2 regions of the Halomonas sp. HMF6819 genome follow, and region 1 is predicted to be linked to the other one. Evidence: predicted binding sites of a transcription regulator. Region 1 holds the regulator's gene; the other holds the start of a gene.
What was found. The regulator FNR, encoded in region 1, switches genes on or off when oxygen is low (the NO sensors DNR and NnrR bind a similar motif). The targets are predictions, from matches to a motif close to TTGATNTANATCAA.
Positions count from the first base shown of each region.

Region 2: ACGLWX_RS00385 (YfcC family protein) is a predicted target of FNR. The motif match lies at 12,285-12,298, and genes of this name have one in related genera.

Region 1 is NZ_JBIQVY010000002.1:139,163-153,991, forward strand. Features, by position in the region: gene ACGLWX_RS06585 (NahK/ErcS family hybrid sensor histidine kinase/response regulator) at 1-989, opposite strand, end outside; gene ACGLWX_RS06590 (hypothetical protein) at 1,065-1,574, opposite strand; gene ACGLWX_RS06595 (sodium:solute symporter family protein) at 1,731-3,527, opposite strand; gene ACGLWX_RS06600 (DUF4212 domain-containing protein) at 3,532-3,795, opposite strand; gene ACGLWX_RS06605 (putative nucleotidyltransferase substrate binding domain-containing protein) at 4,461-6,275, shown strand; gene ACGLWX_RS06610 (DNA polymerase III subunit epsilon) at 6,331-6,927, shown strand; gene ttcA (tRNA 2-thiocytidine(32) synthetase TtcA) at 7,009-7,911, shown strand; gene fnr (fumarate/nitrate reduction transcriptional regulator Fnr) at 7,922-8,659, opposite strand; gene hemN (oxygen-independent coproporphyrinogen III oxidase) at 8,690-10,099, opposite strand; gene ACGLWX_RS06630 (tripartite tricarboxylate transporter substrate binding protein) at 10,500-11,450, shown strand; gene ACGLWX_RS06635 (tripartite tricarboxylate transporter TctB family protein) at 11,480-11,977, shown strand; gene ACGLWX_RS06640 (tripartite tricarboxylate transporter permease) at 11,988-13,547, shown strand; gene ACGLWX_RS06645 (gamma-glutamyltransferase family protein) at 13,558-14,829, shown strand, end outside.
Region 2 is NZ_JBIQVY010000001.1:75,134-89,962, forward strand. Features, by position in the region: gene ACGLWX_RS00330 (GyrI-like domain-containing protein) at 1-537, opposite strand, end outside; gene ACGLWX_RS00335 (PLP-dependent aminotransferase family protein) at 662-1,807, shown strand; gene ACGLWX_RS00340 (methyl-accepting chemotaxis protein) at 1,886-3,343, opposite strand; gene ACGLWX_RS00345 (DoxX family protein) at 3,375-3,752, shown strand; gene ACGLWX_RS00350 (hypothetical protein) at 3,819-4,856, shown strand; gene ACGLWX_RS00355 (M48 family metallopeptidase) at 4,874-5,674, shown strand; gene ACGLWX_RS00360 (S8 family serine peptidase) at 5,797-7,101, shown strand; gene ACGLWX_RS00365 (hypothetical protein) at 7,168-7,407, shown strand; gene ACGLWX_RS00370 (NUDIX hydrolase) at 7,432-8,055, shown strand; gene ACGLWX_RS00375 (M20 family metallopeptidase) at 8,131-9,552, opposite strand; gene ACGLWX_RS00380 (LysR family transcriptional regulator) at 9,720-10,655, shown strand; gene ACGLWX_RS00385 (YfcC family protein) at 10,675-12,105, opposite strand; gene ACGLWX_RS00390 (DUF945 family protein) at 12,510-13,835, shown strand; gene ACGLWX_RS00395 (DNA topoisomerase III) at 14,071-14,829, opposite strand, start outside.

The DNA of each region.
Region 1 (14,829 bases):
AGCGTTAGCCACGTGTGGCCGGAGGTCATGGCCAGCGACAGCACGTAGGTGTCCGGCTCGACGCCGGTGTCCGAGAACAGATAGAGCCCGGCGGCGGCCAGCGGCACCACGAAAAAGGCGAAGACCAGCAGGTAGAGCGGAAACAGCCAGCGCGCCTTGTTGGCATCGTCCGGGTGAATGTTTTCGACCACCGCGACGTGGAATTGGCGCGGCAGGCAGAGAATCGCCAGCATCGCCAAAAGCGTTTGCGCCCAAAAGCTTTGGCCGAAATCCTGGTTGGCGAGCTGGCGCTGAAGCGCCAGCTCGCTCTCGGCATGGCTCATCAAGGTCCCAAGACCGTCGAACATCCCCCAGGTAACGAAGGCGCCGAGCACTACGAAGGCGAAGAGCTTGACCAGAGACTCGAAGGCCACGGCATGGATCAGCCCTTCGTGGTGCTCGGTGGCATCGGTATGGCGGGTGCCGAACAAAATCGCGAACACCGCCATGACGATGGCCACGTAAAAGGCGGTGTCGTTAAAAAGCGCCCCGGACGGGGCGTTGTTTTCGGTCAGCACGCTGAACGTGGTGGAAACGGCTTTTAGCTGGAGCGCGATATAGGGCAGGGTGCCGACCAGCGCTACCAGGCTTGCGAAAGCGGCCAGCGACTGGGTCTTGCCGTAGCGCGAGGCGATGAAGTCGGCGATCGAGGTAACGTTTTGGTGCTTGGCCACGCGGATCATCTTGGCCAGCACCGGCCAGAAGAGCAGAAAGGTTAGAATCGGGCCGACGAAAATACTCGCAAACGACCAGCCCGCGGTGGCTGCCTGGCCTACCGCGCCGTAAAACGTCCAGGAGGTGCAGTAGATGGCCAGCGCCAGACTGTAGATGAACGGTCGGCGGCGGCTGGCGCCTCGGGTGCGCGCCCGGCGGTCGCCAAACCAGGCGATGCCGAACAGCACCGCAATGTAGAGTAACGAAACCGCAACGAGAAGCCCGCCGTGAAACATGCCTGTCTCCTGCCGTAAGCCCGTTCCCGGGCCTGCCTGTAGAGCCGCCCAGTTTAAGTCAAATACGCCAAAGCGTCAGGCAGTTGCGCCGTTGCAGGCGCTTTGCAGCAGCGTGGAGTCGGCGCGCAGGGTGCGAATGCCGTCGAGATCCGGTTCGCGGCGCTCGGCCGCCACCGGTACCAGCTCGCGGCTTTGGCAGTTGAGAACGTAGGCTTGAGGGATAACCAGGTCGGTGTAGTGGCGCTCGAAGTGATAGAGCATGAACTCGGCCACGTCGCCGCTGCGCGAGAGGCTTTCGCGGTCGAGCACGCTAAACTGCGTGGTCATCGGAAACACGAAGGTCCAGGGGCGCCAGATTTCGGTGCCGGTGGCGCTGTCCACGACCTCGGTGGAGGGGGGCAGCTGCGCCTTTTTATGCTCGAACCAGCTGTACTCCACGTGAATTTGATAGCCGAGCATGCCAAGCCCCGCCATGACTGGCACGATCCATTTGGGCAGCCGGTTGCCCGTGGCCTTGCGCAGAATCAAGCCGATGCCCGCCGCGGCCAGCGCCGCGAACACCGCCGCAATCAAGTGCCAAATCATAAAGAAGTTCCCAGGGTTGGTTGAAGCGCACGTTGGTGAGCGTAGAAGGTAATCAAAACAATACGGGCTTCCCGTGGGAAGCCCGCTTGCACGCATTGTAGTGAAGCCCGGCTATAAAGCCCGATCGCAAGACCGGGGGCCGGCTTCGATTATGGCTTAGTGGTCAACGGCAATACCAGCCCCTTTCGGGTAGCGCACGCTTTCGACCAGCTCCTGGATTTCGCGCGGCGGCGCAGCGGTGACGCTGGAGACCGCGAAGGCGACGGCGAAGTTGATCATCGCACCCACCGCACCGAAGGAAAGCGGCGAGATACCGATGAACCAGTTATCCGGCGTGTTGGCCAGCATGTTGGTGCCGGGAATGAAGAACCAGCCAAGGTAGGTGAAGATGTAGAGAAGCGTGGCCACCAGGCCCGCTAGCATGCCGCAGATCGCGCCGGTGCTGTTCATGCGGGTGGAGAAGATGCCCATCATCAACACCGGGAACAGCGACGCCGCGGCGATACCGAAGGCCAGTGCCACCGTTTGCGCCGCAAATCCGGGCGGATTCAGCCCCAGATAGGTGGCCAGGAGGATCGCACCGCCCATCGAGATCCGCGCGGCAAGCATCTCATTTTTCTCCGAGATGTTCGGGTTGATCGTGTTCTTGATCAGGTCGTGGCTGATGGCCGACGAGATCGCAAGCAGAAGCCCCGCCGCCGTGGAGAGCGCGGCGGCGATACCGCCAGCGGCGATCAGGCCGATGACCCAGCCGGGCAGGTTGGCGATTTCCGGGTTGGCGAGTACCAGGATGTCGTTGTTGACGGTCAGCTCGTTGCCGGCCCAGCCGCGACCTTCGGCGGTCTCGGTGAAACCTTCGTTGGTGTCGTTGTAGAACTGGATGCGGCCGTCGTCGTTGGCGTCGTTGTAGACGATCAAACCGGTGTCTTCCCAAGTCTGGAACCAGGCCGGGCGGTCGGCGTAGAGGATCGGCTCGGCGGCAGCGACTTCGTAATCCTCGACCTGGCCGGTCATTTCCGGGTAGACCGTCGTCATCAGGTTAAGCCGCGCCATGGAGGCCACGGCCGGGGCGGTCAGGTACAAAAGCGCGATGAATACCAGCGCCCAGCCCGCGGACCAGCGCGCGTCGGCCACCTTCGGTACGGTGAAAAAGCGGATGATGACGTGGGGAAGACCGGCGGTACCGATCATCAGAGACAGCGTGAACAGCACCATGTTGAGCTTGTTGTCCACATCGGCGGTGTAGTCCTGGAAGCCCAGGGCGTTGACCACATCGTCGAGCTTTTGCAGAAGCGGCACGCCGGACTCGGTGTGGGTGCTGAACATGCCCAACCCAGGAATCGGATTGCCGGTGAGCTGCATGGCGATGAACACCGCCGGAATGGTGTAGGCCACGATCAGCACGATGTACTGCGCCACCTGAGTGTAGGTGATGCCCTTCATGCCGCCGAACACGGCGTAGAGGAATACGATGGCCGCGGCGATCCAAATGCCCCAGGTGCTGGGCACTTCCAGAAAACGCGAGAACGCCACGCCCGCACCGGTCATCTGGCCGATAACGTAGGTGACCGAGGCGATGATCAGACACGCCACCGCCACCACGCGGGCGGTGCGGCTGTAAAAGCGCTCGCCGATGAAGTCCGGCACGGTGAACTTGCCGAACTTGCGCAGGTAGGGCGCGAGCAGCATGGCCAGAATCACGAAGCCACCGGTCCAGCCCATCAGGAAGGTGGAGTTGGCGTAGCCGCCGGAGGCGATCAAACCGGCCATGGAAATGAACGACGCCGCCGACATCCAGTCCGCGGCGGTCGCCATGCCGTTGGTCACCGGATGAACGCCGCCACCGGCGACGTAGAAGTCCTTGGTGGAGCCGGCGCGCGCCCATATTGCGATGCCGATATAGAGCGCGAAGGAGGCGCCGACGAACAGTAAGTTGATGGCAAACTGGCTCATTGGTTTACTCTCCCAGGCCGAATTTCTTGTCGAGCTGATTCATTCTCCAGGCGTAGAAGAAGATCAGCGCGATGAAGGTCAGAATCGAGCCCTGCTGGGCGAACCAGAAGCCCAAATCGGTACCGCCCACGGGAATGGATGCCAACAGCGGGCGAAAGAGTATGGCGCAGCCGTAGGAGACGAACGCCCAAACGACCAAACAGCTAGCGATCAAGCGAACGTTGGCCTTCCAGTAAGCAGCAGCATTGGATTTGTCATCTGCTATCATGGTGCTCTCCATTTATGATTTTAAGGTTGGAAAGTGTCCAAAAGCGGCCGGCGCAAAAGTGCCTGCCGCATCGAGCGTTCAAACGGTTCCCTTCAAAGCGATTTGTATGGCGGGTTATTGCCCGCTACTTTGCGTCAGACACTCCCTCCTCGCCACCTGACGCGATAAGTCGTACGCCCTAAGGCAATGTTATCTTAAAAACTCAGGCTAATACTGGCCAATAAATGGAAAAAAGAAATCCAGACTTTGGTATCACGGACTAAAGGCGCTATTGGCAATCTGCCAAATAACGCTAAATTACTCTATACAATGGCGTTTTAAGGCGCCTTGAGTACGACTTTGGTAAGGAGTCGACGATAGTCTATAAACCGAATTGACCTCCTTTTGAATATTGCTAGTCGATAGTCGTAACTCTTTTTTAGAACGTTTTATTCAAACTCGAGGACCTTTCTAAAAGTACTTTATAGGCGCCGATTTTATAGACTTTAGTAACAAGAGTTAGTCATAAGAACTGGTCTTAAGAGCTGGTCTTAAAAACCAGCCATAAGAACAATCAGCTAACGTTGCACTATCCACGGGTGAACACGTTTTAACCAGCTCGCGCCCATCTTTGAGCTTTTATTGTCGGATCCAGCGCGAGCGTGGCTTTTTTAAGCAGGTGACGCATGATCGAGGTCGATCTTTCAAGGCTGCCGTTTTCCTTGCTCGACGAGGCGGGTAAGGCGCGGGTGCGTGACGGGCTCGATCTCGCCTACTTCGACACCGGTGACGTCATTCTCGACGCCGGCCAGCCCGGCGAAGGCGTTTTCATCATTCATAAGGGCGAGGTCGCCGAGCTCGACCCGGCAGAGCCCAACGCCCAAGCGCGTATCGGCCACTACACCGAAGGCGATTTGTTCGGGGCGATCAGCCTTTTGAACGGCAAGAGCCGCTACCGCTTCGAAGCGGAGCAGGAAACGCTTTGCTACGTGCTGCAAAAGCAGACGTTCAGCGCACTTTGTCAGCACTATCCGGGCTTCGAGGCGTTCTTCAGGGAATCGCTCGCCCACAAGACCAGGCTTTTGGCCGAGCGCCGCGCGGTAGACGGCATCACCATGGCCGGCTTCATGCTGGCGCGGGTGAGTGAGTGCATGCGCGCGCCGCTTTTAGTGGATGCACGGCAGACGCTCGAGCACGCGGTGCATACGCTGCTGGAGCAGCAGGCCGATAGCCTGCTGGTGAGCGCAAAAGGCGGCTACGCCATGGTGACCAAAACGGATCTGCTGCGCGCGTTAGCGGTAGAGAAAACGCCGGCATCGACGCCGCTTAAGGCGCTGACGCCGACGGGGCTGGTCACCGTTACCCCGCAGCAGTACCTGTTCGAGGCGTTGGTGCTGATGACGCGCCACCAAATCGCGCGGGTAGTGGTGATGGACGGCGAAGCGCTCTCCGGGGTCGTCGAGCTGACCGATGTACTGAGTTACTTTTCGAGTCGCAGCTACGTGGTGGGGCTTCAGATCGAAAAGGCCGACGACCTAAAGGCGCTGGCCCAGGCAAGCCGACGCACCCCGGAGCTCGTGCAGGCGCTGATGGCCCAAGGGGTGAAGCTGCGTTTCGTCATGGAGCTTCTGGCGGCGCTCAACGCCCGCATCGTGCACAAGGCCTTCGGCTTTGGCGCGCCGAACGCTCCAACGCAGCGGTGCTGCCTGGTGGTGATGGGCAGCGAAGGCCGCGGCGAGCAAATTCTCAAAACCGACCAAGACAACGCTCTGATTCTCGAGGACGACCCCAGCTGGCCAAATGCTCCAGCGGCGATGGAGGCGCTCACCCACACGCTTGTCGAACTGGGCTACCCGCCTTGCCCGGGCAACATCATGGTCTCCAACCCGGAGTGGGTCGGGAGCGTGGCGACCTGGCAGGCGCGAATCGAACGCTGGGCCGAGCGGCGCGACGGCGACAGCCTCATGAAGCTTGCCATCATGCTCGACGCCCGGGCCGTAGCCGGCAACGCCGAGCTTGCCCGCCGCGTGCGCCAGGCGCTCTATGCGCGCTGCGCCGACGATGAGCTGTTGCTGAGCTATCTGGCGCGGGCGGCGCTGAGTTTTTCCACGCCGCTGACGCTGTTCGGCTCGCTGAAAAAGCGCGAGCACGGCATCGACATCAAAAAGGGCGGTATTTTCCCCATCGTGCACGGCGTGCGCACCATGGCGCTGGAGCGGCGCATCGACGCCGAAAGCACCTTCGAGCGCCTCGAGGCGCTGGTGGCCGACGGACGGCTGGAAAGCCGCTTCGCCGAGGACCTGAGCGAGGCGCTGGCGCTTTTTACCGAGCTCCGTCTGCGCCAGCAGCTGGCGGCCCAAAACGGCCAGGTCGCGTCGGCCAACCACGTAGTGGTGCAGAACCTGTCGTCACTCGAGCGCGATCTGCTGCGCGAGGCGCTGCACATTGTGAAGGAGTTCAAGGCGCGCCTGACCCACCGATACCACCTGGAGTACTCATAGCGGTATGCAATTAACGAATCGACACTTTTCACTAATCAAAGGCTCGCTGCGTGGTTTGTTCAAACGCGAAAGCGACCGCCGACGACTGACTGGTTCGCCCTTCGAGTGGCTGTTTCACCCCTATCTTGGCGAAGAGCTGGTGGCGCTGGCGTTTCGCTTCGCCCCTGCCGACCCGATCCTGAGTGTGGCGGCGGTGGTGTTCAACGAGCGGCGCGTGCAGACCCAAAGCGCTTGGGTGGCAACGCTTGCCGATCGCCACACGGTGGCCAGCCGTGCGCTGCGCCGCCATCAGGTGGAGACGCCGACCCCGGCGCTCATGGCGCCCACGGCGGAAAACATCGCCACGCTTGCCGAATTCATCGGCAATCGCCCGGTGGTGGGGTGGGGGCTTGATCAAACGCTGGGGCCGGTCAACCGGCTGTTCGATAAGCGGCTGGGCTTCGAGCTGCCCAACGCCCAGGTCGATATCGAACGCCTTTATCAGCGCCGTCAAAAGCGCTCGCCGATCGACCCCCGGCTGGCGCCGGATCTCGACCAGGCGCTTCGCCAAGCGCGGCTGGCGCCCCCGGGTGCGGCGTCGCTTCTGGGCGAGGCGAGCGCCTGCGCGCTTTTATACATGCGCCTGACCCGCGACTCAGCGCTAGAAGCGTGAGCGGCGCTCGACGTTATTGGGTGGGGGAGGGAGTCTTGTTAGAATGAGCGCCTTATCCTCATCACCGGCAGTGCGTACATCATGCAGCAACCCGAACATTTCGACCCCGTCGCTTTGGAGGCTGTCGCGTCCAACGGTTCAGCCGACCTTCACGACGTCAAACAGAAGCGCGAATTCAACAAGTTGCAGAAAAGGCTTCGGCGCGAGGTCGGCAACGCCATTCTCGATTACAACATGATCGAGGAAGGCGACCGGGTGATGGTGTGCCTGTCCGGCGGCAAGGACAGCTACACCATGCTCGAGATTCTGCGCAATTTGCAGCGCAACGCCCCGGTGAACTTCTCGCTGGTGGCGGTGAATCTCGATCAGAAACAGCCGGGGTTCCCCGAGCACGTGCTGCCGCGCTACCTGGACGGCCAAGGCGTGGAGTACCACATCCTCGAGCGCGACACCTACTCGGTGGTGAAGGAGAAAACGCCAGAGGGCAAGACCACCTGCGCGCTCTGCTCGCGGCTCAGACGCGGCTCGCTCTACGGCTTTGCCGAAGAGATCGGCGCGACCAAGATCGCGCTGGGCCATCACCGCGAAGACATTCTCGAAACGCTTTTTCTGAATATGTTCTTCGGCGGCACGCTGAAATCCATGCCGCCGAAGCTCTTGTCCGACGACGGCAAGAACATCGTCATCCGCCCGCTTGCCTACTGCAAGGAGGCGGACATTGCCGAGTTCTCGCGGCTGATGGAATTTCCGATCATTCCCTGCAACCTGTGCGGCTCGCAGCCGAACATGCAGCGTCAGAACGTCAAGGCGATGCTGGCCGAGTGGGACAAGAAGTACCCGGGCCGGCTCGAGAGCATGTTCCGCGCGATCACCAACGTCGCCCCTTCACAGCTGGCCGACCGCGCGCTGTTCGACTTTCAGGGCCTGGAAGCCAAACAGGCTGAGCTCAAGGCCGGGCGCATTTCGGCGCTCAATGTGGGCTAGCCAGGCGTTATTACACCGCTTCCTCGTCGGCCAGGGTGATGAGCCTGGCCATATCCAGAATGTTCACTTCCCGCCCGGATACCGCGACCACCTGCTGGCTTTGAAGGCGGCTAAGTATTCGGCTGACCGTCTCCACCGCCAGGCCTAAGTAGTTGCCGATATCTGCCCGCGCCATGGAAAGGCGAAAGCTGTAGGGCGAGTAGCCGCGGCGGCGAAAGCGATCCGAGAGCGTGGTGAGAAAGGTCGCCAGGCGCTGGTCGGCGGTCTTGCGCGAGAGTAGGCGCATCATGCGCCGGTCATCGCGCAGCTCCTTGCTCATGCTGCGATAAAGCTGGGTGCGAAGCTCGGGCAGCTCCTCGGAAAGCGTGTCCAGATGCTTGAAAGGAATTTCGCACACGGTGGTGGTTTCCAGCGCAATCACGCTGCCCGGGTAGGTCTCTTCGTCGATGCCATCAAGGCCCACCAGCTCGCTTGGCAGGTAGAAGTTGGTGAGCTGCTCGAAGCCCGAGCCTTCGCTGGTGATTTGCTTGAGGCTTCCCGAGCGCACCGCAAAGACGCTCGAAAAACGCTCTCCCTGATGAAACAGCGCCTCGCCTTTTTTAAGCGGCGCGCGGCGGCGGATGATCGCGTCGAACTGGCTGACGTCCTCGATCTGCAGCGCCAGCGGCAGGCACAGCGAGCTGAGACTACAGGTCTGACAGCGCGGGGCCTGCAAAAGCGCCGAGCGTTGGCGGGCGGGAGTCGACATTACCATCTCCTTATAAAGCGTACGTGCCCATTATAGGATTTTTGAGTAGCGCTGGGCGAGCGGTGCCGAAAGATGAGCATCGAAAGCCATCGCCAAATGGCGGATCAACAGCCGCCCGATCGGCGTGACGCTCAGCACCGCGCCCGTGCGCTCGATCAGACCGTCACGTTCGGCCTGGGCAAGCCGTGAAAGCGCCTCACTAAAGTAAGCCTCGGCGTCGATATCAAAGCGCTCGCCGATCACAGCCAAATCCAGGCGCATATCGCACATCAGCCGCTCGATCACCGCGCGGCGAATCAGATCGTCCTGGCTTAAGCGAAGCCCCTTGCAGGTCGCCAAGTGCCCACCGTCGAGCGCCGCGGCGTAGTCGTCGAGCTTGACCGGATTCTGGGCATAGACATCGTCGATGCGCGAAATGGCCGATACCCCTAGCCCGATCAGATCGCACTGGGCGTGGCTCGAATAGCCCTGGAAGTTACGCGTCAGCGACCCCTCGCGCTGGGCGACCGCCAGGCTGTCCTCGGGCAGGGCGAAGTGATCCATGCCGATATGCACGTAGCCCGCGCTTGCCAGCATCTCAATGCTTTTACGCAAGATGGCGAGCTTCTCCTCGGCGCCGGGAAGCTCGGCCTCATCGATACGCCGCTGCGGCGCGAAGCGCGCGGGCAGGTGGGCGTAGTTGAAAAGCGACAGCCGGGCCGGGCCCAGCTCGATGACCTGGGAGAGCGTATCGGCAAAGCGGCGCTCGCTCTGGCGCGGAAGGCCATAGATCAAATCCACGTTGAGCGAGCCGAAACCGAGCCGGTGCGCCTCGTCCATCAGCGTTTCGGTCAATTGCCTTGGCTGGACGCGGTTGATCGCCCGCTGCACGTCCGGGTCCAGGTCCTGCACGCCCAGGCTCAGCCGGTTGAAGCCGAGCGACTGCAAATGGCGCAGGGTGAACACGTCCGCCTCGCGCGGGTCGATCTCGATGGCGTAGTCGCGGTGCGGATCGCTGGAGAGCCCGAAGCGTGCATCGAGGCGATCGATCAGATCGCCCATTTGCGACAGCGTCAAAAAGGTCGGCGTGCCGCCGCCCCAGTGAAGCTGCTCGACAGGCCGCGAGGTGTCCACGTGGCGCGCGGCGAGCACCATCTCCCGGTCGAGCCGCGAAAGGTACGGCTCGGCGAGTTGGCGATTCTTCGTGGCGATCTTGTTGCAAGCGCAGTAGAAGCAGATTTTCTCGCAAAACGGGATATGCACGTAGAGCGAGAGCGGGCGGCGGCTTTGGTTGCTGCGCTCGAGTGCCTGGGTGAAATCTTCCGACGTGAAGCCGTCGTGAAAGGCCAGCGCCGTTGGGTAGGAGGTGTAGCGCGGCCCGCTCGTGTCGTAGCGGCGCACAAGCGCCTCGTCCCAGATGGGGGCAAAGGGGGCAGCGGTCACGTGGGCACAGGTCGGCATAGGGGCTCCCGGGCAGAGAAACGAACGCCAGGTTCGTTCGATGGCGGCCTAAAGAGTAACCCGAGGCGTTTGGCGGCTTCTTGCGTCAGGTCAATAAAGCTCGTTCAGCATCAAATAAAGGCGTGACCGTCTTGCCGCAGGTTGCCCACCAGGGCGCTATTGACGCTTCCAATTCCGTTGCCCTATAGTTCGATGTTTTTAAAAATCGATTTTTCTTTCGATAAACGATAAGAAAACGATTGGCGAGACATTTAAAGATAGTGGCGAAAAGATAGTGGCGAGACATTTCCGAACGGATCATCGATCACTGCCTGCTTTGCTCCCGGATCCTGAGTTCCTGCCAACCCCTTGGCCAACTCTTCTAACCGCTCTTAAAACTAACTTATCAGGAAACAAATGCATGAAACTTAAAACGTTGCTGACCCTGTCCGCGCTCTCTGCTGCGATCACTCTGCCCGGCGTGACTTTGGCCGCCGATAGCTACCCGGACCGTCCGATCGAATTTATCGTGCCTTGGGGGCCAGGCGGTGCCAGCGACCTGCTGATGCGTCTGGTAGGGCGCCACTTGGAGCAGGAGCTGGACACGCCGGTGCCGATCATCAACATGCCCGGCGCGAGCGGAACTGTGGGCCTTCGCGAAGCATCGCGCCGCGACCCGGACGGTTACACCATCACCCAGATCCACGAGGGGCTTTTGATGGCGCACCACGCCGGTGTGACCGATCAGAACTGGGATACCTTCGAGCCCGTCGCCATGATGACCAGCGACAACTCGGTGATTCTGGTCAATGCCGATAGCGGTTGGGAAACCCTGGACGACATGCTCGAGGCCGTGCAGGCGAGCCCGGGCGAATACCGTATGGGCGTGACGCTGGGAGGCATTCCGCATCTTTGGGCGGTGCAGTTCGAAAACGCCACCGATACCGAATTTGGCTACGTCGGTTACGAGGGTACCGGTGAGCGCCTGCGCGCGTTGGCCGGCGGTCATATCACCGTGGCGATCGAGGATTATCAGTCGGCGGAAGCCTTTCTCGAAAACGGTGATATGACGGCCCTGGCCGCTGCCACCGACGAGCGTCTGGACGAGCTGCCGGACATTCCCACGCTCAAAGAGCTTGGATATGACCTGGAGTTTCTGGTGACTCGCGGCGTCGTGGTGCCCAAGGGGACACCCGACTCGATCATCGAGACGCTGGAAAGCGCCCTGGAATCCGTGGCAGAAAGCGACGCGTTTGTTAATGACGTGGCCAATGCCGGCGGCACCGTACGTTTCATGAACCGCGCCGACTACACCGACTATCTCGAGCGCAACGACCAGTTCATCGAAGACAACGCCCATCTGCTCGACTAAGGTCGGCCAATACTACATAGGACGACATCATGGAGCGTAAGAACCCCGACGCTGCGCTGCTGCCCACGTTGCAGCTGGCATCGTACGCGGTGTTTGCGGTCGGTGCGCTACTCATGGCTTCGAAGGCCGGCTCATTGCCGGCCTCTCGCTGGGAGCCCATGAGCGCCGGTACCTTCCCGCAACTGGTCTTCTTTTCGATCGCCGTGCTCAGCGGCGCCGCGTTCGTTTTCGAGATCATCAAGCGCGGCATTCCGCGCACCTCGTTCAAGACGGCGTGGCAGCGCTTTGCAGGGCTTCAACGGGTATGGATCAACTTGGCGTTGTTCGTTGCCTACATGGCCGCCATGCCCAAGGCCGGTTTCATCGTCAGCACCTTCTGCTATCTGTTCGCGGCCCAGCTTTATTTGGCGCCCAAGCGCCCGCTGACGGTGGTGATCGCGCTGGGCGTGGCGCTGCTGTTCTCGTTCGGGCCCTACTATCTCTTCGCTGACGTGTTCAGTATCTACCTCCCCCGCGCACGGTGGTAAGGGTGACCTCATGACAGATGCATTTCTCGCCGCCCTGGGGGGCGTCACCGAGCCCTATACGCTGCTGTTGATGGCGATTGCCACCTTTGCTGGCATCATCGCCGCGGCCATTCCCGGCTTCACCATTACCATGGCGATCGTGCTGACGCTGCCGCTCACTTTCTCGATGCCGCCCATGCAGGGCATCGCGGTGATGCTGTCGGTGTACGTGGGGGGCTTGAGCGGCGGGCTGTTCAGCGCGGCGCTGCTAGGTATTCCCGGCACGCCCTCGGCGGTGGCCACCACCTTCGATGCCTTTCCCATGGCGCGAAGCGGCCAGCCCGGTCGCGCGCTCTCCTTGGGTCTGTTCGCCTCGTTCATCGGCTCGCTGATCTCGATTGCGGTACTCATCGTCGCCGCGCCGCCGCTGGCACTGCTGGCGGTGAAGCTCGGCCCTTGGGAGTATTTCGCGCTCATCGTCTTCGCGCTGACGATCATCGCGAGCCTGGTGGGGGATTCGGTCTTGCGTGGGCTGATCGCCGGATTGGTCGGTATCGCCATTGCCACCCTCGGCCCGGACCCGATCATGTCGCGCGAGCGCTTCACTTTCGGTTTTGAGCTCTTGACCGCTGGCATTCCCTTTCTGGTGGTGCTGATCGGAATGTACGCCATGAGCCAGCTGCTCTCCGAGCTCGAGCCGTCACCCGCGCGCCAGGAAGGCGCCTCCGAATCGCTCATCGGCGGTGACATGCGTCCCCACTTGCTGGATGTGATGAAGAGCACGTTACTCAAGCCGGTCAACGTGATTCGCTCATCGCTTCTGGGCGTTTTCATCGGCGCCGTGCCCGGCGCCGGCAGCTCGATCTCCAACCTGGTGGCCTACGACCAGGCCAAGCGCGCCTCCAAGCATCCGGAAAGCTTCGGCAAGGGTGAACCGGAAGGCGTAGTGGCCTCCGAGTCCGGTAATTCGTCCACCGTGGGCGGCAGCCTCATTCCGCTCATCTCGCTGGGGATTCCCGGCTCGCCGGCGGATGCCGTGCTGATGGCGGCGATCATGGTGCACGGTATCAGCGTCGGCCCACGGCTGATTCTCGATCACCCGGATCTGGTCTACAGCATGTTCATTGCCATGGCCGTGGCCTCGGTCTTCATGCTGGTGATCGGCGTGGTGATGATGCGCGCCTTCATGCGTATTCTGAACGTTCCCAAATACATCGTCGTGCCGGTCGTACTGGCATGCTGTGCCATCGGCACCTACACCCTGAACAACCGCTTGTCGGATCTCTACCTGCTGGCGGCGATCGGCTCCATCGGCTATCTGCTCAAGAAGCTTGAGTATCCGTTGGCACCACTGGTACTGGGCGTGGTCCTGGGGCCGATCGCCGAAACCAACTTACGCCGCGCGTTCCAGACCAGCGCCGACTGGACTCTGTTCTTTACTCGTCCTATCTCGGCGCTACTGCTGGCGCTGGCGGTCGTCTCGGTGGTGTACAGCGTTTACGGTTACGTACGCCAGCGCCGGCTAATGGCCCAGCGAACTGCCGAGGCCGAACAGAAAGGTCCTTTCCAGGACAGCGCGTCTCAAGAATGAGGACTTTTGCATGAAACTCGACCCGTATTACTACCCCGCCGCCTCTCGGCGGACCGTCACCTTTGGCAAGCGCGGCATGGTGGCCACTTCGCAAACGCTGGCCGCCCAGGTCGGCGCCGATATCCTGCGCGATGGTGGCAATGCCATCGATGCGGCCATCGCCACTGCCGCCGCGCTCACCGTGGTGGAGCCGACTTCCAACGGCATCGGCAGCGATGCCTTCGCACTGGTCTGGGTGGATGGCAAGCTTCACGGCCTGAACGCCAGCGGCAGAGCGCCGATGGGCATATCCGCCGAAGCGGTGAAGGAGCAGGGCAACGAGAACATGCCGGCCCACGGGCTGGTACCGGTGACCGTCCCCGGCGCTCCCGGCGCCTGGGCTGCGCTTTCCGAGCGTTTCGGCAAGCTGGCGTTCGAGGCATTGATGGCACCCGCCATTCGCCTGGCTGAAGAGGGCTACGCGGTACTGCCTACCGCTAGCCGCCTCTGGGAGCAGGCGTACGCCCGCTATCGCCAGTATGACCGTCCGGAGTTCGCCCCCTGGTTCGAACACTTCGCCCCCCAAGGCCACGCCCCTCGGCCCGGCCAGGTATGGCGCTCGCCGGAAATGGCCAGCACCCTGCGCGCCATCGGCGAGACCCGTGCCGAGGCGTTCTACAAGGGCGAGCTGGCCGATGCCATGGACGCCTTCTCGCGCCAGCACGGCGGCTTTCTGCGCAAGGAGGACCTGGAGGCGTTCACGCCGGAGTGGGTCGACCCAATCAGCGTTCGCTACCGCGACCACGATATCTGGGAAATTCCGCCCAACGGCAGCGGCCTGATCGCGCTGCAGGCGCTGGGCATTCTCGAAGCGCTGGGCGATGAGCCCCATGACCCGGTTGAGTCGCTGCATCGGCGTATCGAGGCGACCAAGCTGGGTTATGTCGATGGGCTTCGCTACATTACCGAGCGCGAGCACATGAGCCTCACGGTGGATCAGATGCTCTCGCCCGAGTACCTGCAAAAGCGCAGCGAGCTGATCGCGTTCGACGCCATCGACCCTACCCATGGCAACCCGTTGCTGGGCGGCACCGTGTATCTCTCGACCGCGGACGACGAAGGCAACATGGTGTCGTTCATCCAGAGCAACTTCGAAGGCTTCGGCTCAGGGATCGTCGTGCCCGGCACCGGCATCAGCCTGCAAAACCGCGGGTGGTCGTTCTCGCTGGATGAAGAGCACACTAATGTGCTGCGCCCGGGTAAACGCACCTACCACACCATCATCCCCGGTTTCATCACCAGG
Region 2 (14,829 bases), on a different contig from region 1:
AGGGCGTCCCTCGGCGGCAGCCCATACTTTCAATGTCTGCCATGACTGACGAATGCTTCTGCTGTAACCCAAATGACGTACGTAAGCGACGGGCCGGTCGGGTAGTTCCACCAGGTTAGGGATAGGCAAAATAGCCGTTTGCAACCTCTTATATGCCGCTTCGATCTCAGGGTCGGTCGAGTACGACGCTGACATCTTGCTGCGATCGTATGTTCTCCATCGCCCCGGCGTCATTTCAAAATGGGCCTTGAAAGCTTTACTAAACGAAGAGAGTGATGAAAAGCCGCACTGTTCCGCGACCTCAATGATAGGACGTTTAAGGTCGAACATGAGCTGGTTTGCCGCCTGCTCTAATCGTGTTCGTCTTACATAATGATGGACCGACTCACCTACTACCGCATGAAAGGTACGATGAAAGTGTTGTTCGGAATACGCGGCAATGCTGGCCAAAAAACGTCCCGAAAGTTCAGCGGACGTATCTCGATGAATTTCGTACACCACATCATTGATGCGGGAAATCTGCTGCGCAGTGGGCATATCAGATCACTTTGAAAGCATGAATGGACAAAATTTTTAGCACAGGTGAACAATAAAGGTATCACAAATCGACATCTTTGATTTTTTGCGTGCGTTTAACATGGTTTTAAAAAGGAGATTCACCATGCAAACGGCCAAACGTTTAGAGCGTATTCAACCCTCTTTTATCAGAGATATTCTCTCAGCCGCCTCGGAAAGCAATATCCTCTCGTTAGCAGGCGGATTACCCGCCTCGGACCATTTCCCCTTGGCGCTGATGGCAAACCCCATGGCCCAGCTCGCTCATGATCCAACGCTGTTTCAATATGGCGAGACCCAAGGGTACGGGCCACTTCTGAGTCATCTAAAAGAGCACTATTCGATCAGCGAAATGCATCGCATGTTAATATGCAGTGGCTCCCAGCAAGGGCTTGATCTGATTGCTCGGGCCTTTTTGAATCCGGGTGAAGGCGTTGCCATGGAGGCGCCGGGTTATCCTGGAGCTTTGCAGGTATTTGCACTGTCGGGTGGCATGATTCACTCGGTAGCACAGAACGTGAACGGGCCCGATATCGCCATGCTGGAGACCCTATTCGCATCCAAAAAAGTAAAGATGTTTTATGCCGTACCGGATTTCCATAATCCGACCGGCGTGAGTTGGACTTTGGAAATAAGGCAGAAAGTGGCGACTCTGTGCCGTCAATACGATATAGCCCTTGTCGAAGATGCCCCTTACCGTGAGTTACGTTTTACCGGTGATCACTTGCCAATGGTTTCATCGTTTTGTCCAGAGCGTGCGCTGGTGTTGCGCTCATTTTCGAAAATCGCGACGCCCGGGATACGCTTGGGCATGCTGAGTGCGCCTGCTCAATGGTTATCAGCATTGTTGAAAGTGAAGCAGGCCGCCGATCTGCATTCAGGTGTGCCGATGCAATCTCTATTGTTGAGCCTGCTTTCCAATCCCGAATTTCCGTCTTATATAAAAAGACTTTGCCAATGCTATGGAGAGCGCTATCAAGCCCTTGCCAACGCGCTTGAAAGCTACCTGGGAGGCGCTTTCGAATTTGCATCTGTTCAGGGCGGTATGTTTATTTGGCTTAGAATTCCAGGCGGGGACCCCCTCGATATTGCCAAACGCGCGCTATCAAAAGGTGTTGCTGTCGTGCCCGGTAATGCTTTTTACCATGACGATTTTTTGCCTTCTGAAGCCGCATTGAGACTGAATTTTAGCCATGCCTGCCCCAGCACGCTCAGAGAAGCGGTGCGCCGCTTAGCGACGCTACTGGTATAAAGTATCTGTCGTGAGTGAGATGTCTATCGAGCATGAGTGCGTTTAACGCTTTCAAAAAATTCCATTGTTTCAGGAAGTTTAACTGAGATCGTTGGAGAAACGCTGTATCGCGTCCACGACTTGCTTGGCGCCTTCCTGAATTTCCAGAATGACGCTGCCCGCTTGGCCTGCAAGCTCCAGCCCTTGCTCCGCTTCCTCCCGGGTGTTGAGCATCTGACGCGTGACGTCGTCGGACAACCGCTGGTTTTTTTCTACCACGCCGCCGATTTCCACCGTGGCGGCGCTGGTGCTGGCCGCCAGTTTTCGTACTGCATCGGCAACGACCGCGAACCCGCGCCCCTGTTCGCCAGCCCGAGCGGCTTCGATGGCCGCATTGATCGCTAACAGGTTGGTCTGTACCGCAATGCCGCTGATCGTTTGGACGATGGCGTTTATCTGTACGGACTGCTGGCTCAGCGCTTCGATGCTTTCATTAGCGGTTTGCATTTCTGCGGCGATTTGACGCATGGTATCGACGGTTTGCTGCACGACGGTTGCGCCTTTCTTGGCACTGACATCGGTTTTCTGTGACACATCAAACGCCAAGGTGGCGCCTTCGCGTACCTGGACTTCTCGCGCCACCTGGTCGGTGACGACGCTGGCAAACTTCACCACTTTACACAGATGGCCATCGGCGTTGTAAACCGGGTTGTAGCTGGCTTCCAGCCACACTTCATTGCCCCGGCTATCGAGTCGTTTGAAGCGGTCCGACACGTATTCACCGCTATTGAGCTTTTGCCAGAAGCCTTCGTACTCTGGCGATTCCACCACGTCTTTGGGGCAGAACATGCGGTGGTGACGGCCGGCGATATTTTCGAGCCGGTAGCCTGTTGCCTGCAAAAACTGCTCGTTGGCAGTAATGATGGTGCCATCAAGGTTGAATTGGATCACGGCGGTAGATCGAAGCAGCGCCGCAATGAAGGATTCACTCTCCTTGGCACCTTCGACTTTCTGCGTGACTTCGCGCCCGTAACCCTGCACAAAAGAGAGCTTGCCGCTTCTTTTGCGTATCGGCAGCCAGTCGATATTCAGCCAAATGAGCGAGCCGCTGGCATGCAGGTAGCGGTAGTTGTCATTGACGGGTTCGAGCGCGTCAATGGCTTTGTTAAAAGCTCGAAAGCAGGGCAGTTCGGTGACGTAGGTCGGCAGAAAGTCTTTCATCGGCTTTCCCAACAGCTGCTCGCGCTTGTAACCCAAGGCACTGGCAAAGCTCTGATTAAGAGCCGCAATACATAGGTTGGCGTCCAGCGTAATGGATAGCATGCCCCGCTCCATCTGGTCTTGGATCTGACGAAGCGTTGCGACTCCTCTACGCTGATTTTTGTGTTTTTTCTTGAGACGAAGATTAAACATCAACAAACTCCGAGTAGCGATATCGTTAGCTATCGGCTGAGGTGCTCGGCGCTTGAGCGTTAGCGTTTTAAATGCATTGATGTACTGGCCGGATGGTCTGGTCTGTCGGGCGCGCCACACTAAAAAAATGCCCGTATGATCCAATCGCACAAGCAAAAAACCTAAAGAGCTTTATATGTCCACCATACCCTTGCTCATCATCGCTTTATTCTTTTTTATTGGCGGTATCGCTCACTTCGCCTTGACCGATTTCTTCATTCTGGCCATGCCGGATTATCTGGGGTACCACCGGGAGCTGGTGCTGATTAGCGGTGTTTTCGAGCTGTTGGGCGCCGTGGGTATTCTGGTTCCATCAACTAGAAAGCTGGCGGGGTGGGGGCTGATCGCGCTGATGGTGGCGGTGTTTCCCGCCAATGTGCATATGGCGCTACACCCCGAGGCGTTTCCCACCATTCCTGTGTGGCTTCTTTATGCTCGCTTACCGCTGCAGGCGCTGTTGATCGCGTTCGTCTGGTGGGCTATTCATCGTAAAACTGCAGAACCCGCGCCGTGATGGTGCGCTCGACTCATCTGCCCAATGAGCTATCCTGCTGGTTTTACGTTTAGGAAGAGTTGAGCGATGACCCACGCCACTATATCGCAGCAAGGCACCCTCCACTGCTTCCCCGCCGGGCTTCGCGACGAGCAGGGTGCGCTTGTCAATGTGGAAGTGTCGGCCGTGCTGTTTGACGGCAAACGCCTGATTCTGGCCAGCGACAAACCCATCCCCGGCGAGGCGCGCTCGGCGGTGTTTTCCGTTGCCATAACCGACACTGGCCCGGACGACAGCCAGCTTGAGTACTTTACCGCGCCGCTGATCAAGCGTGCGATCAAGTACGAGGACATGTCGCTGACCGCCGATGGCCAACATGTGTTGACCACCACCGGGTTCGATCGTATCGACGGCGAAAGCCACGACCTGAACGACTATAATCACCTGTTGATCTGGCCACTGGGCCAACCGGAAAAGGTGCAGGCGGTGGACCCGGACCCACGCGACGGGGTCGAGGGTTCGCTCGAGCTTCGTATGAAATTGAACGACGCTATCGGCTTTCCTTACTACAAGATCGAGGGGCTCGCGGCGGTGCCCGGGGAGCAGGGCGAAGGCCTTCTGCTGTTCGGTATTCGGGAGCAGGGCCAGGCGTTCGATGATTTCAGCTACGTGAGCCGCGTCGTCGGCGCCCATTACCGAATCGACGAGAACGCCAATCTGGTGTTCACCGATAAGATGCGCGAATACTACGCTTTCGAGCCAGGTCACCATCCGGCGGTCCGCTACGATTGCGGTCTTTCGAGCTTGGAGTACGACCCCTACCACCAGCGGCTTTTTTTGCTGAACAGTTTCGAAGTGGTGGAAGACGGCCAAGAGCGAATCGGTGGTTATCTTTGGAGCGTCAGCCTCGAGGAGTTCTACGCAGGCAAGCCGCCGACGCTGGTGACGAAGCCTTCCGGCGAGGCTCTGGAGTTCGAGCACAAGGCCGAGGGGCTCGCGGTGCTGGAGCGTGATCGACTGTTCGTCGCCTACGATAACGACCGCCACTTTGGGCTTGGGAGTGTCGATGAGCGTGACGAACGCCACGCCTGCGAAGCCCCCTATACCATGCTGAAACTAACGTGAGTCGGCGCTTTTGTAGGATGGGGAAACGCGTGTTGGGCGCGCCGCTGTTGGCAGTGTTTGTGCTTCTGGCCGGCTGCGATGAAACGCCGACCGGGCGCTCTCGGCTGGCGCTGGTGCCACAGACCATGATGGCACAGATGGGCCAGCAGTCCTTCGATGAGCTTCAAAGCAATAACGCGATCAGCCACAACGAGGCCGCCAACCGTTTGGTTCAGTGCGTGACCCGCCATGTCGTGGCCGGCGCTGAAGCCAGCTACCCCGAGCTTGCGTTCCCCGAGCGCTGGGAGGTCGTAGTGTTCGAGGAGGCCTCGCCCAACGCTTTCGCGCTGCCCGGCGGGCGTATCGGCGTGCATAGCGGTTTGCTGGACGTGGCCGAAACGCCGGGACAGCTGGCCGCCGTCATTGGCCACGAGGTCGCCCACGTGCTGGCAGATCACGGCAACGAGCGTTTGACTCAGGAGCTTGGAATAAAGGCGGGGCTTTTGGTGGTGGGCATGCTCGGTGAGGGCGATATGGGCAATCATCAGCTCATGCAGGCGCTGGGCATTGGTGCCCAGCTTGGAATTACGCTGCCGTTTAGCCGCACCCACGAGGAAGAGGCCGACCGCATGGGGCTAATCATCATGGCTCGCGCCGGGTTCGACCCGAGTGAAAGCGTTGCGCTTTGGCGCAATATGGCCAATGTGGGTGGCGACCAGCCGCCGGAGCTTCTTTCCACGCACCCGGCGCACCAGGCGCGTATTCGCGCGCTCGAGCAGCAGCTGGACGACACCCGCAGCGTTTACCGATCGGTACCCCACGCTAATTGCTCACGTTAAGGCGAATGACGGGCGGCCGGCGCTGGCGAAGTTGCGCGAGTGCGTTACGCTGAAAGCGCGGCTTTGCTTCCGGCGTAGCGACGCTCGAACGACTCCTATAGATTCAGCCAGAAGGTGCCAGGATGGCCAACGATTCCCCAAAAGATCGCCCAGTACCCGGCGCAGCGCCGCTCCACTCCGTCGCTTGCGGCTCGCATCGGCTATTGATGGCCGCGGTCGAGCGCGACAGCGGCTGTCTGGAAACCGGGCGGTATCTGATCAGTTTTCGCGACGGAATGCTCGACAAGGGCATCGAAACGCTCAAGGCATGCCAGTTCAGGGTAGCGGATGCTCGGGATTTCGACGCTCAGGCGGTCAATCTGGAAGAGGCCGGAGACGCCGAGGCGATGATTTTCCCCGAACTTGGCGTGGTATTGCTCGGCGGCGACGCGCTGGAAAGTCGCGGTATGAGTATTCATGACGATGCGTTCAAATGCCCCGCCATCGAGATCATCGAGCCCGAGTACTTCGCTTTTGCTGAGAATTCCGAGTACCTGCGTGGTTTCTTGAGTGCGGCCAACGCCATCGCGCGAGATTTGGGCGCTGACCGGCCCGAGTGCAATGAGGACGACGACGCCCCGATCAAAAACGATATTACCTGGGGGCTTGCGCGCTGCAAGGTGGCCCAAAGCCGCTTTAGCGGGGCGGGTATCAAGGTGGCGGTGCTGGATACCGGTATGGATCTCAATCACCCGGATTTCGCCGGCCGCGCGGTCGAAAGCCGCTCTTTCGTCGACGAGCCGGTGCAGGACATGAACGGCCACGGCACCCACTGTATCGGCACCGCGACGGGGCCGCGAAAAGCCGCGGGCAAAACGCCGGGCTATGGCGTGGCGTTCGAGGCGGTCATTTTCGCTGGCAAGGTGCTCACCAACGCCGGCGGCAGCACCGGCGGTAGCGTGCTGGCGGGCATGAACTGGGCAGTAGCGAATCGCTGCGAGGTGATCTCGATGTCGCTGGGTAGCCAAAGCCCGGTACAGGCGGCCTACACCCGGGCGGGCGCGGCCGCGATTGAGAAAGGGTTGCTGGTGATCGCGGCGTCCGGCAACGACAACGCCCCGACCGGGGCGCCGGCGAATTCGCCGACCATTTTCTCGGTCGGCTCGCTCGACCCAAGCCTTGCGCGCTCGAACTTTTCCAACGTCGGCAAGATCGAGATCGCAGCTCCTGGGCGCGATGTGTTTTCCGCCTGGCCGCGGCCGGTCAACTACAAGACCATCAGCGGCACCAGCATGGCCACGCCCCACGTGGCCGGCTGCGCCGCACTGTGGGCGCAGTCCGACGCCTCGCTTCGCGGCAGGAAGCTTTGGCAGCGGCTGATCGAATCGGCACAATCGCTACCGTTAAGCGAGGAAGAGGTGGGTGCCGGGCTGGTTCAGGCGCCTTGAATCAAGCGAGCGTCGGCAAAGCGCTTTGCATGTCAGCGCCTCGCCGACCATCAACGGAGAGTCCCCGTGGCAAGAATCGAGCTTTGGATCGTCACCGTTGCCAGCGGCTGCTCGGTCGGTGAACTTGCCGACCGGCTCAGCCGCGAAGGTTTGTCGGTGCGCGAGCGAATGGAAGAGATCGGCTGCATTACCGGCGAAGCTGATAGCGCCACCGCCGAGCGCCTCAAACACATCGATGGCGTGGAGGATATCGCCCCCGATATCCCGTTCGATCTCGGCCCAATGGACGCCGACACCCGCCGGTAGGCCACCTTTACATGGAAACACCGCATGACCCACGATTGGCTCGCCTTTGCCAAGTCGCTTCGCTCCATCGCCCAAACGGGCCAGACCTATACGACTAACAAGTACGAGCTGGAACGCTACCGCCAGCTCGAAACGCTGATCAATCAAATGTTCGCGGTGCTGGGCGACGTGCCCGTCGAGAAGATCGAAAATCTGATTATTCCGGACAAGGGCTACGCCACGCCCAAGGTGGACGTGCGCGGCGCGGTATTCGATGAGCAAAATCGAGTGCTGTTAGTACGCGAGATCAAGGATGGCCTCTGGACGCTGCCCGGCGGCTGGGCGGACGTCAACGAAAGCCCGAGTGAAGGTGTGTTGAAAGAGATTCTTGAGGAGTCTGGCTACCGGGCGAGCCACCCGCGACTCGCGATGCTCAAGGATCGAAGCCTCCACCCGTACGCCTACTACTCGCCAGATCACATCTACAAGCTGTTTTACGTTTGCACCCTGGAAGGCGGCGCGTTTGCTGCCAACAACGAGACCGACGCCGCGGACTTCTTCCCCCTCGACGCACTGCCGCCGCTCTCTGAGGGCCGCACGCTGCCCGTCGATATCCAAGAGTGCTGGGCCTTTGCTAGCTCCAACGCGGCAGGAATTTATAGCGACTAGGCGTGACGGCCGCGCTTTAGCTTTTCCGATACGTCGAAATGGATTCAAAACGTATTTAGCGCCCTTTTAAAGGAGTTAAAAGCTGGATGTCTTGAAGTCCATCTTCGTTTGGGCATCCCCCAGATCCCAGAAGAGACCCGCCGCCATGGCAAGCCCTTCTTGGACGATACTCTCGAGCAGGTGCTCGTTCGGCGCGTGCTGATTGCACGCCGGATAGGAGTGGGGCAGCCAGACCGTGGGAAGACCCAGGACGTCGGAAAAGCAGTGATTGGGGATCGTGCCGCCCAGGTTAGGCAGAATGTGAACCTGGCCTTGCAGGCTTTGCTCGGCGGATGCGGCCACAAAGCCAACCCAGGGGTGGCTCGGGTCCAGGCGGGTAGCGGCGTAGCCGCCCAGCATCTCGAGGGCGATATCCTCGAAGCCCAAATCGTTCAGATGCGCTCTCAGGTTGGCCTCGACGGCCTGCCAGTCGGTGCCTTTCACGAAGCGAAGTTGGAGCACGGCCTCGGCGCGCTCCGGCACCGCGCCGACGGGTTTGTCGGTGCGCCCGGCACTAAGCCCCAGAATCTCGAGCGTGTTGGCACCATAAAGCCGCTCGCCGTCGGTGAGCGACGTCTCCCCCCAGGCCGGGTTGATAGTCGGGTCCAGCTCGCCACCGCCAACGGGCAGATTGCGAATCAGCCGCGCGACGTCGTCGCTGATCGCCGGCGCCTTGAGAAAATCGACGAGTACTTTACCGCGCTGGGAGACGAGTGTGGCCAGGGCGTTGCTCAGTACCGCCGCCGGGTTCGTGATCACGCCGCCCCAATTACCGGAATGGCGCCCGCCATTGCCGGTATCCAGCGTGAGCTTGAGCTGTAAAACGCCACGAGAGCCGAGAAAGAGCGTGGGCATGTCGTCGCGAATGCGCGGGCCGTCAGAGGCGAGAAACAGATCTGATGAAAGCGCGTCGCGGTAGAGCCGGCAGGTCTCTTCGAGCCCGGGGGAGCCGATCTCTTCGCTCATTTCAAACAGCATCTTTACGTTGTAGCCAAGCGTGCCGCCGCGCGCCTCAATCACCGCCTTGAGGGCAGCGAGATTGACGCTGTGCTGACCCTTGTTGTCGGCGGTGCCGCGCCCGTAAACGCGGCCATCGACGAAGGTGAGCGTCCAGGGGTCGAGACCCTCACGCCAAGTGCTTTCCTGGCCATCGGTGACATCGCCGTGGCCGTATAGCAGCAGCGTCGGCAGCGACACGTCCTCGATACGCTCGCCGATCAACAACGGCGGCAGGCCCTCTTTCGGGTTGGGAATGCGCCGGCAGGTGAATCCAAGACGGCTCAATAGCGGCTCGATCTCGTCATCCAAGTAGGCCGCCAGCGTCGCTTCACACTCCGTATCTTGGCTCACCGTGCGCATGGCAACGCGCCGTGTCAGCGCGTCATAAAACTCACCGCTGGAGAGCGTTTCAAGCGCCAGGTCGATGGCGTGTTGTCGGGTGGCGTGCGCGGTCGTCATGAGGCCCTCGTCGTGCTTGGCAGATAAGTGTTTCGAGCGTATCGTTTGCCCTGATTTGCGGCAATTAATAAAATATCAATCAACGTTTCTATTTTTTGGAAATGAGGGCGCCGGTCTGGCGCGCTTTTCACGGCGCCTGCCTTGCAGAGGAACACCCGGAGACAGCCATGCAGGAACTCAACTTGCGATACTTTCAAAGCGTGGCGAGAACCGGGTCGCTTTCAGCGGCGGCGGAGGAGCTTCATGTCGCAGTGTCGGCGGTCAGCCGCCAGATCACCAATCTGGAGCAGCGTCTGGAACTCACGCTGTTCAACCGGCAGCCGCGGGGTATGGCGCTGACCGAGCCGGGCAAGCTGCTTCAGGCTTACGCGCTTCGTAACCAGCTCGAACTCGAAAGCGTAGTGGATCAGATGCGGAGTGCGACGGCCCGGCAGCGTCAGACCATCCGCGTGGCCTGCCCGGATGGGATGGCTTGGCACTTTCTACCCAGCGTCATTGCCCGCTTCATCTTCGATCACCATGAAATCGGTTTCGATCTTCAGGTGGTGGAGTCCGCCCGTGCCTCCGAGCTGGTCAAGCAGGGCAGCGTGGATATCGCGCTGACCTTCAGCCTGTCGGTGGATATCGGCGTGCAGGTGGTCTCGAGCCACAGCGCGGCGATCGGTGCGCTGATGAGAAACGATCATCCGCTGGCGGCTTTTGAAGCGCTGGAGATGAAGGACCTGGCCGACTATCCGCTGACCGTGTCTGACACCGGATCGACGGTGCGCTATTTGTTCGACGTGGCCTGCAGCCTCTCCGGTGTCAAGCTCCACCCGAGCATTGCCTGTAATACCCTGGGCGTGACCTACACCGCAGTCAGCGAACATCCGAACATGGTAGGGCTTTGCAGCGCGATGTCGGTCAGTGGGCGCGTTCAAAAGGCAGGGCTTGTCCATATTCCGTTCAAGGAGCCTCAACTGGCACAGCGCAACCTGCAGCTACAGGTCATGGCGGATCGCCATCTGCCCGAGCACATCGAGCGATTTCTGGGCATCCTTACCGCGAGTCTGATCGAGGCAGAAAAAACCGCTTTCGCCGGCAAGGGCGAAAGCGGTGTGTGATCGGCCAAAAGCTTGAAACCTAGAAGGGGCCGTAGTTGATCGCCACGGCTACGCCGACGAAGAGCGCGCCGGTCACGATCCAGAGCAGCACCAGCGGCAGCACGAACTTGAACCACTCGACGTAGGAAACCCTTGCAATGGCCAAACACGCCATTAACGTACCGGAAAGCGGGGTAACGATATTGGTCACCGCATCGCCGAGTTTGAAGGTGATGAACGTGGCCTGACGCGTCACCTCGAGCATATCGCCGATCGGCACCATGATCGGCATGACGATAGCCGCCTGCCCGGTACCCGAGGTAATCAGCCCGTTGAACAGCAGGTTGAAGCCGTAAAGAAGCTCCATGGCCACCACCTTGCCGTGGCCGTCGAGCGAGGTAGCCACGCTATGCACGATGGTATCGATCAGCTGCGCCTGGCGCAGCAGCACGATCACCGCCGCGGCCACGCCGATCACCAGCGCTCCGTAAAGCACATCGCCGGCACCACTCATCAGCCGCTTGATGAAATCGTTGGGCGAAATTCTCGCGATGCAGGCCGTCGCCACGCCCATCATCAAAAAGGTGGCGGAGAGCTGCGGGATGCTCCAGCCATAGTTGAACGCGCCAAAGATGAACAGACCAAAACCGAACACGAACAGCGCAAGCACCAGCTTGTGGGTCAAGGTAAAGGTCGTGACCTCGCTTGGCTGCTCATCCCCCTGGGCGCCCGCGAAGGCCTCGGCCCCCATGACGCTAGCCGCCGGGTCCTGCTTGATGCGTTTGGCGTAGCGGCAGATGTAGGCAGCCGTGATCCCCAGAAATACCACGAAAATAACGCTGCGATAGACGAAACCGGAAAACAGAGGAAGCTCGGCGATGGTTTGACCGGTCACCGTCACGGTAGGGTCGAACACGCCGGCGCCAAAGCCCGCGTAGGAACCCAAAAAGATAATCGCCACGCCCACGACCGGGTCGAGCTTCATCGAACGCGCTAAAAAGAGCCCGATGGGAATGAACGCGATCGCCAGGTTCGCGCCCACACCCACCGAGGCGAGCGTGGCGAACGTGCCGCAAAAAATCCAGATCAGCACGTTCTGGCGGGCTTTCGCCATCGCGATCAAGCGGTGAATACCGGCGCTGATCGCCCCCGTGGTTTCAATGACCTTGAGCACACCGCCGACGATCAAAATCAAAAAGACCAGCGTCGAAGCCGCCACCAAGCCGTTGTGCATGGCGGTAAACAGATCCAAGACGTTGAGCGAATCGGCGGTGATATAGCGAAAGCTTTCAGTGTCGACCTGGGTTAGCCCGTTTTCGACCGTTCTTTCATAGGTGCCGGCGGGCACGATGTAGGACGCGATCAGTACCAGCACCATGAAGCCGAACAGGATAATGAACACATCCGGCATGGCGCGCTTTTTCTTCGCCGGCTGCGCGCCCGCCTTGGTCGAATTCGGCGTTTCTTTCATCGTTCTCTCCGCTTTGAGCGTTATGGTTTTAGTGTGAAAGCGTACAGGTGGGGTTTATCGTCACTAGCGGCAGGCGCACGCGGCACTGTTGAAAACGAGCTCGCGATTAATAACGTACGGCGGCCGCTTTTAGTGGCGTTGCCCGGCGGCGCTGCAAACAGCGGAAAACCCTTCGGGTCATGATCGAAATCAAACTACCAGGGAAGCCAAACGGCGGCAATTGTGTATTTATCAAAGCGCCTTTCTATTTTGAGCAAGCTAATTACACCCGCTGGGTGGGCGGCGCTGATTTCTATTGAAACAATAATCATTATTAAATTAAGCTCGACGGCTTTTTAAACGTCGTATTTTTAAGCCCTGTTTTTTAAACCCTGTTTTTATAAACCCTATAGAAGGAGCGCGGCATGGCCGTTAGTTCGAAAGCGCTGGTGATCGTGGGCGCCGTGGTCGTGGTGGGCGCGGGCGGCTATCTCGGCGCGCAGGCGATAGTGGGAAATGAGGTGGAAAAATCGCTGAACCAGGCGCTCGCGCGCATCGACGCCTCACCTGGCTGGCGCGTCACTGATATCGATATCGACCGCTCGCTTTTCGAAACCAACGCGCGGGCCACGCTCGGCGCCGTCGGTTTCGAAGACGCGACCGCCGAGCTCGACCTGCACGTGGACCACGGCGTGTTCAAAAGCCCGGTAACCGGCACTCTGCGCCCGAGCGAGGCGCTTTTCGAGGGCGATATCGATATCGACATGGTGGCATCCTGGAGCGGGGCTGAGGGCCAACTTACCGCCGATACGTTGCGCCTCGAGGCGTTCGACGGCGAGGCCACCGGGGTGGTAATGGATCTTGATATCGAGGACGAGACGCGCTGGCACGTCGATACGCGCATCGAGGCGCTTGGGTTTACCTACGTCGATGGATCCATCGTGCGCCTCACCACGCCGCGTTTCGAAATGGATACCCGCGGCGAAAAGGGCAGCGAAGTGGTGCAGCGACTCGAGCTTCCCCGCGCAGAGGTTGCGACCCAAGGGCTCAACGTTTACCTGAACGACGTTGTGTTGGATAACCTCACAAAGCCCTCCGCCGAGCTCGAAGACAACCCCCGGCGGGTCGATCAAGCCGGCACCTTCGAAGTGGCAGATTTCGGCGTAGGCGAGACCTCGATGGGGAGTCTCTCGATGGACTTCGCCACCCAGCGCCTGGACATGCAGGCGTTCCAGGACTACAACGAAGCCTTTGCCATGCTGACCGCCCAGCGCTATCGCCAAAAGCAAAACCCGGCAAGCTTCGACGAGGCGCGCTACCGTGAGTCGCTGGCCCAGGCGGTCGACAACGGCTACACGTTTTTGTCCAGCAGCCCTGCGGCCAGTATCGACCCGCTGGATGCCCATATCGTAGTGCCGGAGCTGAATCTGGATTTTAACCCGCGGCTCACGATCGACATGGGTTTCGACGGCGATAACCTATCGAAAGAAGCGCTCTACAGTTTTGCTCGCCACACCGATACCCCGGCAAGTGAGCTCATCGAGCCCCAAAACGCTTCCATGAACGAGGCGCAAGCCAACGCCTACTTCAGCCGTCGCGTCCATTTCGAGGCCAGCATGGCCACCCCGCCGGAAGCGGTGATGGATGAGCTGCCGCTGATGGCGCGCTTTTTGATCGATACTTCGCGCGAGCAGCAAACGCTCAAGTGGGAGCAGGGCGAACTGACCCTCAATGGTGAAGCGCTGTTCTAGCATTAGTGGCTCCCCACTGGTGGGTTTAGGCTGTACCGCGCCAGCGGAGCGCATGTTCTTCACCACTTCCGACAATGGGTGTGATGAACCGCTTATTATGGCGGTGTGCTTGGGGGCTGAAAGCTCCCAAGCCTGAAAGGGAAAATGCGCCATTTTTATACCGTTATCTTGCGATCGTTAAGAAGCGCCAATTGCAGCTTTAAAGTGTTTAGCACAGTAATAGCGTGCGTTTCGATCAGGAAGGCTTACGCGACGTTCTATGCTTGGCAGGGCTTTTGCGCCGCGCCGTACTTTTTGTGCTCGAACTGCTCTTGCGCGCCCTTGATGTACGTTTAGCCGGCGTGGCGTCTTCCCCTTGGGCGGTTTGCAGGCTCGAACGCAGCCGGCCCGCGTCGCTTTGTTGAAGCAGCCCGTGCAGATCCTCGATTAGCGCCTGCTGAAAAGCGGGGGCGCTGTCGCTTTGCTCGGCGATGGCGCTTAGCCGCTGCTCCCAGAGTGCGGTGCGCTCCGGCGTGCTCACCGCGGACGGCAGGGCAGCGATCAGCGCGCTGCCCAAACGGGTAGCGCGCAGCGCCTTTTGTTTGCGCACGAGATAGCCGCGCTGCACCAGGGTTTCGATGATGCCGGCCCGGGTGGCTTCAGTGCCCAGGCCGTCGGTGTCGCGAAGCGTACGGCGCACCTCCGCATCCTCCACGTAGCGCCCGATGTTCATCATCGCCTTGATCAGGCTTGCATCAGTAAAAGGTTCCGGCGGGCGGGTCTCTTTCTCCTCCACACCGGCGCCCAGCGCTTGGCAGGGCTCATTTTGTGTCAGCGGCGGCAAGGGCGGGGCGTCCTCTTTTGTCGTGAACAGCGGCTTCCAGCCGGGATCGAGCACGCTTTGGCCCCGGGCACGAAACGCCTCGTTCAAGAGGTGAAACTCCGCCTTGACCTCGAAGGTTCTAAGCGGCGGGTAAAACTGTGCCATGACGTTGCGCACGATCAGGCGAAACAC